DNA from 3 places in the Streptomyces colwelliae genome. Region 3 is predicted to be linked to each of the others. Evidence: riboswitches for the same ligand, from Rfam matches in the RefSeq annotation. Region 3 holds a riboswitch; each other region holds the start of a gene.

The links. Region 3 has a riboswitch for S-adenosylmethionine ahead of ACNFOC_RS26050 (aminotransferase class V-fold PLP-dependent enzyme). Riboswitches for the same ligand answer to the same signal wherever they lie in the genome.
Region 1: another riboswitch for S-adenosylmethionine. It lies ahead of thrC (threonine synthase); the one in region 3 lies ahead of ACNFOC_RS26050 (aminotransferase class V-fold PLP-dependent enzyme).
Region 2: another riboswitch for S-adenosylmethionine. It lies ahead of ACNFOC_RS02210 (putative leader peptide); the one in region 3 lies ahead of ACNFOC_RS26050 (aminotransferase class V-fold PLP-dependent enzyme).

Annotation. Positions count from the first base shown of each region.
Region 1 covers NZ_JBLTJC010000176.1:13,363-18,380, reverse strand. Annotated here, with positions in the region: gene groL (chaperonin GroEL) at 1-576, opposite strand, end outside; gene ACNFOC_RS30890 (cold-shock protein) at 941-1,147, opposite strand; gene ACNFOC_RS30885 (MoaD/ThiS family protein) at 1,579-1,854, opposite strand; gene thrC (threonine synthase) at 1,947-3,263, opposite strand; SAM riboswitch class I at 3,281-3,437, opposite strand; gene ACNFOC_RS30875 (glucosyl-3-phosphoglycerate synthase) at 3,628-4,572, shown strand; gene ACNFOC_RS30870 (alpha,alpha-trehalose-phosphate synthase (UDP-forming)) at 4,678-5,018, shown strand, end outside.
Region 2 covers NZ_JBLTJC010000005.1:77,445-82,462, reverse strand. Annotated here, with positions in the region: gene ACNFOC_RS02215 (ABC transporter substrate-binding protein) at 3-1,625, opposite strand; gene ACNFOC_RS02210 (putative leader peptide) at 1,863-1,988, opposite strand; SAM riboswitch class IV at 2,023-2,136, opposite strand; gene ACNFOC_RS02205 (MDR family NADP-dependent oxidoreductase) at 2,308-3,327, shown strand; gene ACNFOC_RS02200 (MerR family transcriptional regulator) at 3,358-3,798, shown strand; gene ACNFOC_RS02195 (DUF6086 family protein) at 4,024-4,470, opposite strand; gene ACNFOC_RS02190 (AfsA-related hotdog domain-containing protein) at 4,746-5,018, opposite strand, start outside.
Region 3 covers NZ_JBLTJC010000132.1:9,669-14,686, reverse strand. Annotated here, with positions in the region: gene qcrB (cytochrome bc1 complex cytochrome b subunit) at 1-1,587, shown strand, start outside; gene trpD (anthranilate phosphoribosyltransferase) at 1,722-2,786, shown strand; SAM riboswitch class IV at 2,862-2,978, shown strand; gene ACNFOC_RS26050 (aminotransferase class V-fold PLP-dependent enzyme) at 3,144-4,505, shown strand; gene ACNFOC_RS26045 (hypothetical protein) at 4,534-5,018, shown strand, end outside.

The DNA of each region.
Region 1 (5,018 bases), on a different contig from region 3:
GCGCATACCCTCGGTGAGCTCAAGCTCAAGACCGAAGGTCTGGGACTCCTCGACGGTGATGACGCCTTCCTTGCCGACCTTGTCCATCGCCTCGGCGATGAGCTCGCCGATCTGGGTGTCGGCGGCGGAGATGGAGGCCGTAGAAGCGATCTGCTCCTTGGTCTCCACGTCCTTGGCCTGCTCCAGCAGGGCACCGGAGACGGCCTCGACGGCCTTCTCGATACCGCGCTTGAGGGCCATCGGGTTGGCGCCCGCGGCTACGTTGCGCAGACCCTCCTTGACGAGGGCCTGGGCGAGGACGGTCGCGGTGGTCGTACCGTCACCGGCGACGTCGTCCGTCTTCTTGGCGACTTCCTTGACCAGCTCGGCGCCGATCTTCTCGTACGGGTCCTCGAGCTCGATCTCCTTGGCGATGGAAACACCATCGTTGGTGATCGTGGGGGCGCCCCACTTCTTCTCGAGGACGACGTTGCGGCCCTTGGGGCCAAGGGTGACCTTGACGGCGTCGGCGAGCTGGTTCATCCCGCGCTCGAGACCGCGCCGTGCCTCCTCGTCGAACGCGATGATCTTGGCCATGTGAAGTGGTCCTCCCGGACTGGGGTGGATTGCTCCGGACCGCGCTGGCGCCCGCGACGGACGGCCTGCCTGCCCCGTGGTTCCTTGCACCACCTGGCCTGCGGGCCTCACCGACCCGGTCCTTCGTTATCACTCTCACCTTCAGAGTGCTAACGCCAATGATTAGCACTCGGCATGGTCGAGTGCAAGCGGCTCCCAGGTTCTGGCACCCACTCCGACCCCCGCTCCAGCCCCCGCGCCGGCCCCGCTCCGACCTCCGGCTCCGGGCATGACGAAGGGCCCGTACCCCAGGAGGTGACCCCCCAGGAGTACGAGCCCTTCGGTGAGGAACGAAGAACGTCGCTGCTGTTCGTCGGCGCGTGCTTCAGCTGGTCGCGAGCCGGACCATGTCCGCCTGCGGCCCCTTCTGACCCTGCGAGATCTCGAAATCGACCCGCTGACCCTCTTCCAGGGTGCGGTAGCCGTCCATCTGAATCGCGCTGTAGTGGACGAAAACATCCGCACCACCGTCGACCGCGATGAAGCCGTACCCCTTCTCCGCGTTGAACCATTTGACGGTGCCCTGAGCCATGCCTAACTCCCCTATTACTGGCCCTTGCACGGACCCGCACTTCGCGGATCCGGGTCAGACCTCACCCCCCACAGGTTTGGGGGCGTGCGCCGGAACGCGTCGACCGCGGCCGAATGTATCTGTCCAACTGCCGTCTGCAACAGGTCAATCAGACGAGAATTCAGGGCAGGACCGGTCGGGAATTTACGGAGAATTCGTCCGACTTCAGGGCAAGTCGGGCCCGATAAAGGGAACATAACGCGCAAAAGGTCTGCACACTTTGGCTACTTCTCATCGCACGCGGAGCCGGTACTCATATGCGTCCGGCATGCGGAGTGGAGCGGGTTCCCCAACTGTACCCCGCTCAACCCTACAGAATTGCCCCCTCCGCTTCTCTCACGGAGGGGGCAATTCTATGAACTCTTGGTAATCGGCGTTACCGAGGGTAATTATCAGCCACCGGCGACGGCCGGAATGATCGACACCCCGGCCCCGTCCGGAGTGGCCGTCTCCAGCCCCTGCTCGAACCGCACGTCGTCATCGTTCACATACACGTTGACGAACCGCCGCAGCTTGCCCTGATCGTCGAGTACGCGGGCAGAGATCCCCGTGTGGTTCTTCTCAAGGTCGCTGATGACCTCGGCGAGGGTGGCACCTTCGGCGGTCACCTCGGCCTGCCCGCCGGTATAGGTGCGGAGAATGGTAGGGATGCGGACACTAACGCTCATGCTGATGACCTCCGGTCAGGTGCGGCTTTTGCTTTTAGGGGCGCGGGGAACTGCGCGACCAGCCCCCACCGGGCCCGCAGACGACAACGACGCTAGGACGCGAGTCCAGCTTCCCTGAACGACTCAAGACTCGGGCGAATCGTCGCGGTGAGCCCAGTACCGGCAACCGCATCCAACGTCTTGAGCCCGTCGCCCGTGTTGAGGACCACCGTCGTGAGGGTCGGGTCCAACAGCCCGTTCTCGATCAGCTTCTTCGCCACACCAACGGTCACCCCACCCGCGGTCTCCGCAAAGATCCCCTCGGTCCGCGCCAGCAACTTGATCGCGTCGACAACCTGCTCGTCGTTGACGTCCTCGACAGCCCCACCGGTCCGCCGGGCGATGTCCAGCACATAAGGACCATCCGCCGGGTTCCCGATCGCCAGCGACTTCGCGATGGTGTTGGGCTTCTGCGGCCGTACGACGTCATGCCCGGCCTTGTACGCGACGGAAACCGGCGAACACCCCTCCGCCTGCGCGCCGAAGATCTTGTACGGCTTGTCCTCGACGAGCCCGAGCTTGATCAGCTCCTGCAAGCCCTTGTCGATCTTCGTGAGCTGCGATCCGGAGGCGATCGGTACGACCAGCTGGTCCGGGAGCTGCCACCCCAGCTGCTCGCAGATCTCGTACGCGAGCGTCTTGGAGCCCTCGGCGTAGTACGGCCGCAGGTTGACGTTGACGAACCCCCAGCCCTCGCCCGCCGGGTCACCGATCAGCTCGGAGCAGAAGCGGTTCACGTCGTCGTAGTTGCCCTCGATGCCGACGAGCTCGCCGCCGTAGATCGCGGCCATGACGACCTTGCCCTGCTCCAGGTCGTGCGGGATGAACACGCAGGAGCGGAAGCCGGCCCGGGCGGCGGCGGCACCGACGGCGCCGGCGAGGTTGCCGGTGGAGGAGCAGGAGAGGGTGGTGAAGTTGAAGGCGCGGGCGGCCTCGATGGCCTGGGCGACGACGCGGTCCTTGAAGGAGTGCGTCGGGTTGCCGGAGTCGTCCTTGACGAACAACTTGCCCGCGTCGACGCCCAGTTCGCGGGCGAGGTTGTCGGCCTGGACGAGCTTGGTCCAGCCGGGGTTGATGTTCGGCTTGTCGGCCACGTCGGCGGGGACGGGCAGCAGGGGCGCGTAACGCCAGATGTTCGCGGGGCCCGCTTCGATGCGCTTGCGGAGCTCTTCGGTGTCGTAGGCCGAGAAGTCGTAGGCGATCTCCAGCGGGCCGAAACACTCCTCGCAGGCGAAGACCGGACCGAGCGGGACGCGGTGTCCGCACTCGCGGCAGGACAGCGCGGTGGCGGGGCCGAGATCGACGGCGTTCGCGGAGTTCGTGTCCGTGTTCGTGGAGTTCGTGGTGCTTGCGACAGTCTGCGCAGCCATGGAGGGGAGGCCCTTTCTCCTCATCTTCCTCACGACGCATCTCGCCGTGAGACGGATTTGGCACCTTCCCGAGCCGGGAGCCTCACCACGTCAGCGTGTAGCTGCGTGCCAAGACCGGCTGGAGGGTTGCCGGGGCTTCATCGGGCCGTATCCCTCTGCCCCTCTGGATGAGCGGTGTTCAGTTGTGTATGCGGTTGTGTCACTTGCGTGAGCGTTGACGACCCCCGACATGCGATGGTCATCAGCGTTGTTCAAGACTGTAACCGAAGGCCAGGACAGTTGAGTGAGCCGTCCGAACCGCGAGATGGATCACACACACAACGTGACCACTACTCGCCGAGAGAACGCAGAGGAGCCGCGCAACGTGCTGAAGGAAGTCGAGCACTGGCTGAGCACCCGCTCCTGGTCCATGACCGACCGGCCGCTCCACAAGATCCTGGCCGCGAAGCACCGTACGGGCCAGTCGGTGTCCGTCGTGCTGCCCGCGCTCAACGAGGAAGCGACGGTCGGCGAGATCGTCGCGATCATCCGTCACGACCTCATGCAGCAGGTCCCGCTCGTCGACGAGATCGTCGTCGTCGACTCCGGGTCCACCGACCGCACCTCCGAGGTGGCCGCCGCGGCGGGCGCCCGGGTCGTGCACCGTGACGACATCCTGCCCCGCATACCCGCCGTGCCCGGCAAGGGCGAGGTGCTGTGGCGCTCGCTGCTGGTCACCAGCGGCGACATCGTCGCCTTCGTCGACGCGGACCTGAAGGAGTTCTCCTCCGACTTCGTCACCGGGATCGTGGGCCCGCTGCTCACCGACCCCGGCGTCGACCTCGTCAAGGCGATGTACGACCGCCCGCTCGGCGGCGCGGCCGGCCAGGGCGGCCGGGTCACCGAGATGATGGCCCGCCCGCTGCTGAACATGCACTGGCCGCAGCTGGCCGGTTTCGTGCAGCCGCTCGGCGGCGAGTACGCGGCCCGCCGCTCCCTGCTCGAACAACTGCCGTTCCCCGTCGGGTACGGCATCGAGCTGGGCATGCTCGTCGACGCGCTGCACCTGGTGGGCCTGGACGCCCTCGCCCAGGTCGACGTGGGCGTGCGCAAGCACCGGCACCAGGACGGGCAGGCCCTGGGCCGGATGGCCGCGCAGATCTACCGCACGGCACAGCTGAGGCTGGCCCGCGGTCACCTCATCCGGCCGTCCCTGACCCAGTTCGAGCGGGGTCCGGACGGCTTCGAGCCGCGCACGTACTCCGTGGACACGGAGGAACGCCCGCCGATGGCGGACATCACCGAGTACCAGTCACGCAAGGTCGCATAACCGCACAGTTACAGACGCTCACGGACGGTCGTATACGGACTCATACAGTCCGCCGACGGCCGTCCGTACGTTTGAGCGTTTCCGGGCCGGGCTAGGTTGTGGCGTATGGCTTCCACGGCTTCTACGGCTTCCACGCCCCCTCGCGGTGCTGCTCAGGTGCTCGTCGCGTCCAATCGCGGTCCCGTCTCGTACGAGGTGGGCGACGACGGTTCGCTGCGCGCCAGGCGGGGTGGCGGCGGGCTGGTGTCCGGGCTGTCGGCCATCGGGCCGGACGCGGGGGCGCTGTGGGTGTGCTCGGCGCTGTCCGACGGCGACCGCGAGGCCGTACGGCGCGGGGTCGGCGAGGACGGCGTACGGATGCTGGACATCCCGGCCGACGTGCACGCCGACGCGTACAACGGCATCGCCAACTCCGTGCTGTGGTTCGTCCACCACATGCTGTACCA
Region 2 (5,018 bases), on a different contig from region 3:
GGTCAGCCGATCCAGGTGTCGTGGAGCTGGATCCGGCTGGAGGCGTCGAAGTTCAGGCCGTGCACCTTCGTCGCCACGCCGATCTGGCTCTGGAGTTCCACCACCGGTGCGTAGTAGGCGTTCCGCACGATCAACTCCTGTGCCTGCTCGACGAGTTGGGCGCGCTTCGTGGTATCCGTGGTCGCCGCCTGCTGGGTCAGCGGGGTGTCCAGCGGGCCCGCCGTGACGCGGTAGAAGTTGGCCAGCTCGGTGGAGAAGGAGCTGCGCAGGATGTCCGGGTCGGCACGGGTCACGTTGCCCCACGCCGCGTCGTAGTCACCCGACTGGAGCGTCGGGGCGAGCTGGGTGACCTGGAGCTGCTTGAGCGTCAGGCCGACACCGACGGCCTTGAGTTGCTGCTGGATCAGCTCCAACGCGGGCTGGTTGGTCGCCGAGTTGGGGATCCAGTCGACCGTCAGGCTCAGCTTCTTGCCGTCCTTCGTGCGGATGCCGTCGTTGCCGGTCTTCCAACCGGCCGCGTCCAGAAGGGACTTCGCCTTGGCCGCGTCGGTCGTCAGGTCCGAGGAGAGGTCCGTGTAGTCGGGTGTGGTGTGCGCCAGGATGCTGGTCGCGGGCTGGGTTCCGGTCGGGAACACGGTGTCGGCGATCTGCTTGCGGTCGATGGCCAGCCCGATGGCCTGGCGTACCCGTGCGTCCTTCAGGGCCGGCCGTGAGTTGTTGAAGGCCAGGCCGAACACCACGCCGGGGTTGGCCCGCCGCTGAAGGGTGACCTGGCCGCCCTTGAGGGCCGCCTCGTTGGCTTTTCCGACGCTGCTGATCGCGTCCACCTGCCCGGACTGGAGGCTGCCGGCCCGTACCCCCGCCTCGGGTACGACCTTGAAGACCACCTTGTCCAGGTAGGCCTCGCCGCTCTTGTGCCACAGCGAGGAACCCCAGGCGTACCCGGTGCGCCTGGCCAGCGTGACCGACTGGTTCTGCACGTACTGCTTCAGCACGAAGGGCCCGGAGCCGACCACTCCCTGGCTGCACTTCAGCTGCGGGGACTTCTTCACGCTTGCCGAGGACTCGATGCCCAGCGAGTGCGTCGAAGTCGCTTGCAGGAACTGGGCGTTGGGCTGCTGGAAGGCCACCTTGACGGTGAGCGGGTCGACCACGGTGGTGCTCTTGACGCCGCTCAGATAGCCCTCGGCGAGGGTCCCCAGGGCGCCGAGTTCCGGCACCGCGTCGAAGTTGTCCTTGACCACCTGCGCGGTCAGCTCGGACCCGTCGCTGAAGGTCACACCCGATCTGAGGTGGAAGGTGAACGTGGTCGCGTCGGAACTGATGTCCCAGCTCTTCGCCAGCCAGGGCACGATCTTGCCGGTCCCGGGGTCCTGGTCGGTGAGGGAGTCCACGACCTGACGCACCGAGTAGATGGTGTCGTTGCTGGCCACCTGCTGCGGATCCACGCAGCCGGCGTCGGAGCCCACGGCGAAGGTCAGGGTGCCACCGGACTTCGCCGGTCCGCTGCCGCCGTCCGAGCCGCCGCTGCTGCCGGACCCGCAGGCGGTGAGCAGGACGCTGGTGGTCAGGAGGGCGGTCAGAGCCGCCCATCGGGTGGGGCGGATGTCCGGATGTGCTCTCACGGAGGGTGCTCCTACTCGTGTCACTACGCATGGGGTGCCCCGCGGATCACGGCTGCGCGCACGGGCGCGCCGCTCCGGTCGGCGCAACGCCGATGACGGGCAGTGCAGTTGGGGATGCAGGGAGGGAAAGGGCGCGGCGGTTGCGGCACATGTCCGTGAACTCGGACAGGACCGCGAGAGGCTGCGGGGAAACGCCTACGGGCCGCGACAGACGTCAGACGGACGTGGTCAAGGCGGTCAGGCGCGACACAGACAGCTGGTGAAGCGCTGCAGGTCGATGTGGCGGCGGCGCGAGAACCGGGAGAACACCGTCGCGGCCGTCAGGGAGGCGGGGGAGACACTCGGGTCACTGCTGTGTCGCACGACCGTCCTCCACATCTCCGGCCCCGGCCACAGGGTCTCGCGCTTGCAGAGATCCTCGGTGATCCTGCCGGGCTTTCACCTGGAGCACCCCACCGCGTCGGAGGGTTGCCGGTCAGCTAGCCAGGGCTTGACGCTGACACTCGATGCCGATCGTGATCGTACGGAGCGACGTCGTCGTACGTCAATGGCAGGTTCGGACAGGTGAGCGGCGGCGACCGGGCGGTCGGCTCCGGCTTGCCCTTGACGTGCGCGTCAACTTCTAACGTCGGGGGCGCCGCGCGAGGTGTGCGGCCGTCAACAACCCTTCAGGAGCCCGTAGATGTCTCCGTCGAACATCCCCGCCACGCATCGCGAGGTGCGTCTCGCCGCCCGTCCCGAACGCGCCCTCGATCCGGACCACTTCGCCGTGATGGAGGTTCCCGTTCCGCAACCGGGACCTGGGCAGGCGCTGGTACGCAACCGCCTGATGAGCGTCGCCGCCTCCCTGCGCACCCTGATGCGGGGGGACGCGGGCATGCCTATGCCGTCGTTCGAGGTCGGCCGGCCGTTGTCTGCTCCGGCCGTCGGCGAGGTGGTGACGGCTCCCGAGGGCGGGACACTGCGCCCCGGTGATCTGGTGTCGCACTGGGCGGGGTTCCGCGAGTACGCCGTGGTGGAGGCCGACGCGGTGCAGCCCGTCGACCTGACGGTCCTGCCTGACCTGGTCGCGTACCTTTCGCAGGGGCCGTCCGCGTGGATCGGCGTCGTCCGGGGAGCCGAAGTACGCGACGGGGACACGGTGTTCGTCTCCGGCGCGGCGGGCGGACTCGGCACCCTGGCCGGGCAGTTCGCCCGCCTGCGCGGGGCGGACCGGGTCATCGGCAGCACCAGTTCACAGCGCAAGGCGGACTACCTGGTCGAGACACTGGGGTACGACGCGGTCGTGCTGCGCGGGGCGGGCCCGATCGAGGACCAGTTGCGCAAAGCAGCCCCCGAAGGCATCGACGCGGTCGTGGACACCGTCGGCGGGGAGCAGTTGCGAGCCGCGCTGGCCCTGGCCCGTCCTGGTGCCCGGGTGGGGCTGATCGGAGCGCTCTCCGCACAGGTGTCGGGCGAGAACACGGCGCCCGTCGAGATCGACACCTACTCGCTCATCGTGCGGGGGATCCAGCTCCGCGGCGTCAACGGCGCGCGCCACCGGGACGCACTGGCGGAATACCCGGAGACGTTCGGCCGTTGGCTCCGCGAGGGCTCGGTCACCGTCCCGCACACCCGCCTGTCCGGAATCGACCAGGCACCCCGGGCCATGATGGAACTGCTCGAAGGACACCACATCGGCACGGTGGTCGTGGAGTTGTAGTCGCCGGCCACCCGACTCCCGGAGGACGGAATGCGCATCGGCGACGCGGCGGCGGCCGTGGGTGTCACCACCCGCACCCTGCGCTACTACGAGCAGCGCGGCCTGGTCACGGCACGGCGTACGGCGTCGGGACAGCGGGAGTACGGCGAGGATGACGTACGCCGACTCCACGCCGTCCGCGGGCTGTTGGACTCCGGCCTCACCATCGGCGATGTGCGTCGCCTCATCGACATCATCGACGCGCTGCCCGACAGCCCGACCGTGCCGCAGGTCCGCCCGGGTCCCTATTCGGAGAAGTGCGTCGTCCCGCAGGTGGCTATCCGGCGTCTGGCCGAACTCGACGCCCGCATCCGCCAGCTGACGGAGTTGCGCGACCGCCTCGCCGACGGGCTCGACCTACGGTTCGGTGTCCTGGTCGGCCAACTCATCGGCCTGGACGGCCCCATGAGCGATGCCCGGACCGGTTCCTGACACCGCCGGACCTTGGAGACGGATGGGTCGCCGCCGTGCAGGTGGCGTTTCCGGTGGTTGAGGATCGTGGGTTCCGGGCTGCTGCGGACGGCAACGGATAGTGCGGGAAGCGGCCGTGGGCGTATCCGCGATCGGGGCTTTGGCCGGGCTGTGCCGGCGTGAGGTGGAAACGGCAGGCTGGTTCAGGGAGTTGGGGCGGCGAGGGGCGGTCCTGGGTGTGCCGGTTCAGCGGGCCATCCAGCGGTCGATCTCCCGCGCCCGGGTGTCCAGCGTGGTGGCGACGGCGGTCGGCGCGGTCCTGGGGTCGGCGGGGACCTGGATGTCGTACTGGACGCGACTACCGATGTGGCCGGCTTCCGGTTCCGGTATCGCCACCTCGATTCCGGCGCGCCGCGCGAGTGCGACCGCCGTTGCCACGAACCCCTCGGAGAGCGCGAGGATCACGGAGTGGCCTGTCCGGCAGTGGCAGGCGACCAGCTCGCGTACGAACTCCGCGTAGGTGGCCGGATCGACCTCGAGTGTGTCCGGGTCGCCCTGATGCTTGCCCTGGCCGATTCCCGAGGGCAGGTTCAACTCCGCCTCGAAGACTTCGAGTTGCCGTAGGAAGAGGCGTCCGGCGCCGTTCGACGGGTTCCACAGTGTCTTGTCACCGATGTCGAAGTACATGCTCATTGTCGATCCCCCTGCTCAATAGCCCTTCGGCGCAGGGTAGAAGATCGGGTGGGTAGTGGGCACTTGGGTATCTCGGTGCCTGATGCCTGATGCCTGATGCCTGATGCCTGATGCCTGATGCCTGATGCCTGATGCCTGATGCCTGATGCCTGATGGGATTTGCGATGGGCGCCCGTCCTTCGAGCGGGCAGGCGTCCATCGCAGGTCGACAACGGGTGGGGAAACGCGGGGCTGTTGCACGGGGTGGACGTGAAGCCGCGCCCCCTGAAGGTGAGTTACCCCTCCGTCGCGAACGACAGCGTGCCCGAGGCGGTCGTATCGCCGCCCTGGGTGATCTGGAATGCCCAGCCGTCCTCGGCCGGTCCGCATGCGACGTGGACGGGGGAGTTCCACTCGGTGAAGCGCAGGGCCTGCATGTGGCAGCCGTTCAGGCGGCCGGGGGAGGCTCCCGCCAGGCAGGCCGCCTGGCGGGCGGCTTCCAGGAGGACCATGCCGGGGACGTGGTCGCTGGGATGGTCGAAGAACCGTGGGTGGCGCAGGTCTGCGGG
Region 3 (5,018 bases):
GGCGAGCGTGTCGCCGACTGGGCGGACGGACGCCTGGGGATCTACTCCCTGGCCAAGTCCAACATGCGCAAGATCTTCCCCGACCACTGGTCGTTCATGTTGGGCGAGGTCTGCCTCTACAGCTTCATCATCATCATCCTCACGGGTGTGTATCTGACGCTGTTCTTCCACCCGTCGATGAACGAGGTGACCTACCACGGCAGCTATGTCCCGCTCCAGGGGCAGCTGATGTCGGAGGCCTTCAACTCGACGATGCACATCTCCTTCGATGTGCGCGGTGGTCTGCTGATCCGGCAGATCCACCACTGGGCGGCGCTGATCTTCCTCGCCGCCATGTTCGTGCACATGATGCGCGTGTTCTTCACGGGCGCGTTCCGCAAGCCGCGTGAGGTCAACTGGCTGTTCGGCTTCCTGCTGTTCGTCCTGGGCATGTTCACCGGCTTCACCGGTTACTCGCTCCCGGACGACCTGCTCTCCGGCACCGGTGTCCGCTTCATGGAGGGCGCGGTCCTGTCCGTGCCGATCGTCGGCACGTACCTGTCGTTCTTCCTCTTCGGCGGCGAGTTCCCGGGCGGCGACTTCGTCGCGCGGTTCTACTCGATCCACATCCTGCTGCTGCCGGGCATCATGCTCGGCCTGGTGGTCGGCCACCTGATCCTGGTCTTTTACCACAAGCACACGCAGTTCGCGGGCCCCGGAAAGACGAACAACAACGTCGTCGGCATGCCGTTGCTGCCGGTCTACATGGCCAAGGCCGGAGGCTTCTTCTTCCTGGTCTTCGGTGTCATCGCGGCCGTCGCGGCGATCGCCTCGATCAACCCGATCTGGGCCATGGGTCCCTACCGACCGGACATGGTGTCCACGGGCGCCCAGCCCGACTGGTACATGGGCTTCTCCGAGGGCCTGATCCGCTTCATGCCGGGCTGGGAGATCAACTTCTGGGGTCACACGCTCGTCCTGGGTGTGTTCATCCCGCTGATCATCTTCCCGCTGGTCCTGGTCGCGATCGCGGTCTACCCGTTCATCGAGTCCTGGGTCACCGGCGACAAGAGCGAGCACCACATCCTGGACCGCCCGCGCAACGTCCCGACCCGTACGGCCTTCGGTGCCGCGTGGATCTCGTGGTACTTCGTCCTGCTCGTCGGTGGCGGCAACGACATCTGGGCCACGCACTTCCACCTGTCGATCAACTCGATCACCTGGGCTGTGCGCGTCGGCTTCTTCGTGGTGCCGGTGCTGGTCTTCATCGCCACCAAGCGGGTCTGCCTCGGCCTTCAGCGCCGCGACAAGGACAAGGTGCTGCACGGCCGCGAGTCGGGCATCATCAAGCGCCTGCCGCACGGTGAGTTCGTCGAGATCCACGAGCCGCTCAGCCAGGACGCGCTGCACACGCTCACCGCGCACGAGCAGTACGTGCCGGCCGCGATCGGCGCGACCGTCGACGAGAACGGTGTCGAGCGCAAGGTGAAGGGTTCCGAGAAGCTGCGCGCCAAGCTGAGCGAGGCGTACTACGGCGAGGAGTCCCAGATCCCCAAGCCCACCGTCGAGGAGTACAAGGAGATCACGAGCGGCCACGGCCACCACTGATCGCTGAGGCGTCGCCACGCCACAGTCGAAGGGCCCCGTCCGAACACCGGACGGGGCCCTTCGCCGTGCCTGCGGCTGGATAGGGTGGGGGAGGTCTTTCGAACCATGTTTCTACGACACTCAGGAGCGGCCGTATGAGCGCTGTGACCCCCGCTGGAGGCGACACCGCGGCGGCCCGTTCCTGGCCCGACGTACTGAGCGCGCTGCTGGCCGGACAGGACCTGAGCACCGCCGACACGGCGTGGGCGATGGACCGCATCATGAGCGGCGAGGCGGCCGACGCCCAGATCGCGGGCTTCCTGATGGCGTTGCGGGCCAAGGGCGAGACCGTCGAGGAGATCAACGGCCTCGTCGAGACGATGTACGCCCACGCGAAGCCGCTGCACATCCCGGGACCCGCCGTCGACATCGTCGGCACGGGCGGTGACCGGGCCAAGACGGTCAACATCTCGACGATGTCCGCCATCGTGATCGCCGGCGCCGGTGCGAAGGTCGTCAAGCACGGCAACCGTGCCTCGTCCTCGGCGAGCGGTTCCTCCGACGTGCTGGAGCGGCTCGGCATCAACCTGGAGCTGTCGCCCGAGCGGGTCGCGCAGGTGGTGGAGGAGGCCGGGATCACGTTCTGTTTCGCGGCCAAGTTCCACCCCACGATGCGGTTCGCGGGCGCGGTCCGGCGGGACCTGGGCGTGCCGACCGCGTTCAACCTCCTCGGCCCGCTCACCAACCCGGCCAAGGTCACCTCCTCGGCGGTCGGCTGCTTCGACACCCGCATGGCCGGGCTCATCGCGGGCGTGCTGGCCGAACGCGGCTCCTCCGCGCTGGTGTTCCGCGGCGACGACGGTCTCGACGAGCTGACGACCACGGCCACCTCCCGGGTGTGGATCGTCCGCGAAGGCAAGGTCACCGAGGAGGCCTTCGACCCGCGGGACGTCGGCCTCGAACTGGTCCCCGTGGAAGCCCTGCGCGGCGCCGACCCCGAGTACAACGCGGACGTCGCCCGCCGCCTCCTGGACGGCGAGACGGGCCCGGTACGAGAGGCCGTACTGCTGAACTCGGCGGCGGCCCTGGTGGCGCTGGAGGCCGGGGACGGGCCGTTGGCGGACCGGATCCGGGCCGGGATGGTGAAGGCCGCGGAGTCGATCGACTCGGGCGCCGCGAAGAGCACCCTGGAGCGCTGGGCGGCAGCCAGCAACGCGTAGCGGGCGTCGGTCGTCGTCCCGCGATCCGGACACGGGTTGCGGGGCGACGATCACATCGCGTAAGTTTTCCGACCAGGTCATGAGTGACAGTCATGAGGCCCCGGCCGACTGTCCGGCAACCCTCCGTCCGTGGCGGGGTGCCCCGGGTGAAGACCAGGCCGTAGGCAGCGAGGTCTGCGGCAAGCGCGGGCCCCTCGAAAGACACCAGGGGTCCTGGTCTCGAGGGAGTTCTCTGTGAGCAAGCGAATGCGATAGGGCGCGAAGCCCCCACCTCCGCACATCCCCCTTCACCCTTTCCTGCGCCGTAGCTCTGTCCGCTCGCGCAGTGAATTCGCCTGCTTCTCACGGGAGTTCGCCATGTCTGTCTCCACCGCTGCCGCCGCCCAGACCATTTGTGACCAGCTGCCCGTTCTCGGCCGGGATGTCACCGTCCCGCTCGTCACGGGCGGCGAAGTCACCTACGCGGCGCTCGACTACGCGGCCAGCGCCCCCGCCCTCCAGCGCGTCTGGGACGACGTGGCGGCCTACGCCCCGTACTACGGCAGCGTCCACCGCGGCGCCGGTTACCTCTCGCAGCTCTCCACCGACCTGTTCGAGAACGCCCGCAAGACGGTCGAGGAGTTCCTGGACTGCCGCCCCGACGACCAGCTGATCTTCACCCGCTCCACCACGGACTCCCTGAACCTCCTCGCCGCGGCCCTCCCCGCCGACTGCCAGGTCTTCGTCTTCGAGACCGAGCACCACGCGTCCCTGCTCCCGTGGAAGGACGCCCGGGTCACCTACCTCAACGCCCCGCGCACCCCGGCCCAGGCGGTCGAGACCCTGGAGCAGGCCCTCGCCGCCCGCGACCCCTACGGCCCGGCCCTGGTCTGCGTCACCGGCGCCTCGAACGTCACCGGCGAGCTGTGGCCGGTCCGCGAACTGGCCGCCGCCGCGCACGCCCACGGCGCCCGGATCGTCCTGGACGCCGCCCAACTCGCCCCGCACCACCCGGTGTCCGTCCAGGACCTCGACGTCGACTGGATCGCCTTCTCCGGCCACAAGCTCTACGCCCCCTTCGGCTCGGGCGTCCTCGCCGGCCGCGCCGACTGGCTCCAGGCGGCCGACCCCTACCTCGCGGGCGGCGGCGCCAGCCGCAAGGTCACCCGGCGCGAGGACGGGGGAGTGGACGTGGAGTGGCACGACAGCGCCGCCCGCCACGAGGCCGGCTCCCCGAACGTCATCGGCGCCTACTCCATCGCGTCGGCCTGCAAGGCGCTCACCGAGGCGGGCTTCGACACGCTGGTCGCGCGCGAGCAGCACCTGATCGAGAAGGTACGGGCGGGCCTGGCCGGGGTCCCGGAGGTGCGCGTCCTGTCGTTGTTCGGCGACGACGCCCCGCGCGTGGGCGTGATCTCCTTCGTGGTCGACGGCTGGAACAGCTCCCACTTCGCCGCCGCCCTCTCCGCCGAGTACGGCATCGGCGTCCGCGACGGCCTCTTCTGCGCCCACCCCCTGGTCCGCACCCTCCTGGGCACCGACCCCCAGACCCAGGGCGAGTGCGGCGCCCCCGAGGCAGCCCCGGGCGAGAAGTCCCTCAACGCCATCCGGGTCAGCTTCGGCGCGGGAACCCCGGACGAGCACGTCGAGCGGTTCGTGACGGCGGTACGGGAGCTCGTGACCGACGGTGCGAAGTGGAACTACCGTACGGAGAACGGCCGTTGCGTGCCGGCCGTGTGATGATCCTGCGGTGGGGATTCCACCTGCGGTGAGCGAAACGGCGGAGGCCGAAGGCCTGGGCGAGCCGTTGATCGAGGCGGTCGTACGGCGTGCGCCACGTCTCCTCGGCGGCAGGCCTGTCTACCTGTACCAGGAGGGGCTCGTCCTCGTCCCCGGTGCGCGGGTCCGTCGCTGGGTGGACGTGACCCGTTGGCGTTCCACCATGGACCTGACCTTCCGGCGCGACGAGCAGCACAGCATCGCCTGGTACACCTTCGGCCACCGGCACCTGCTGCGGTTCGGAGACGAGGTCGAACAGGGCTTCGTCCTCGACGAATGGCAGATCGTGGAGACGGACGAGGAACGCCCCGAGAACCAGTGGATACGGTCCGTCGTGGACCATGTCCGGCAGCGCGTGGCGGACGCCCAGGTGCCCTCGATGCTGGACCGGCTCGGGGCGGGCCGGCAGGTCACCTTTGGCCCGCTCACGGCGGACGCGGACGGAGTGTTCGTGCCGGGTGGGCGACTGGCCTA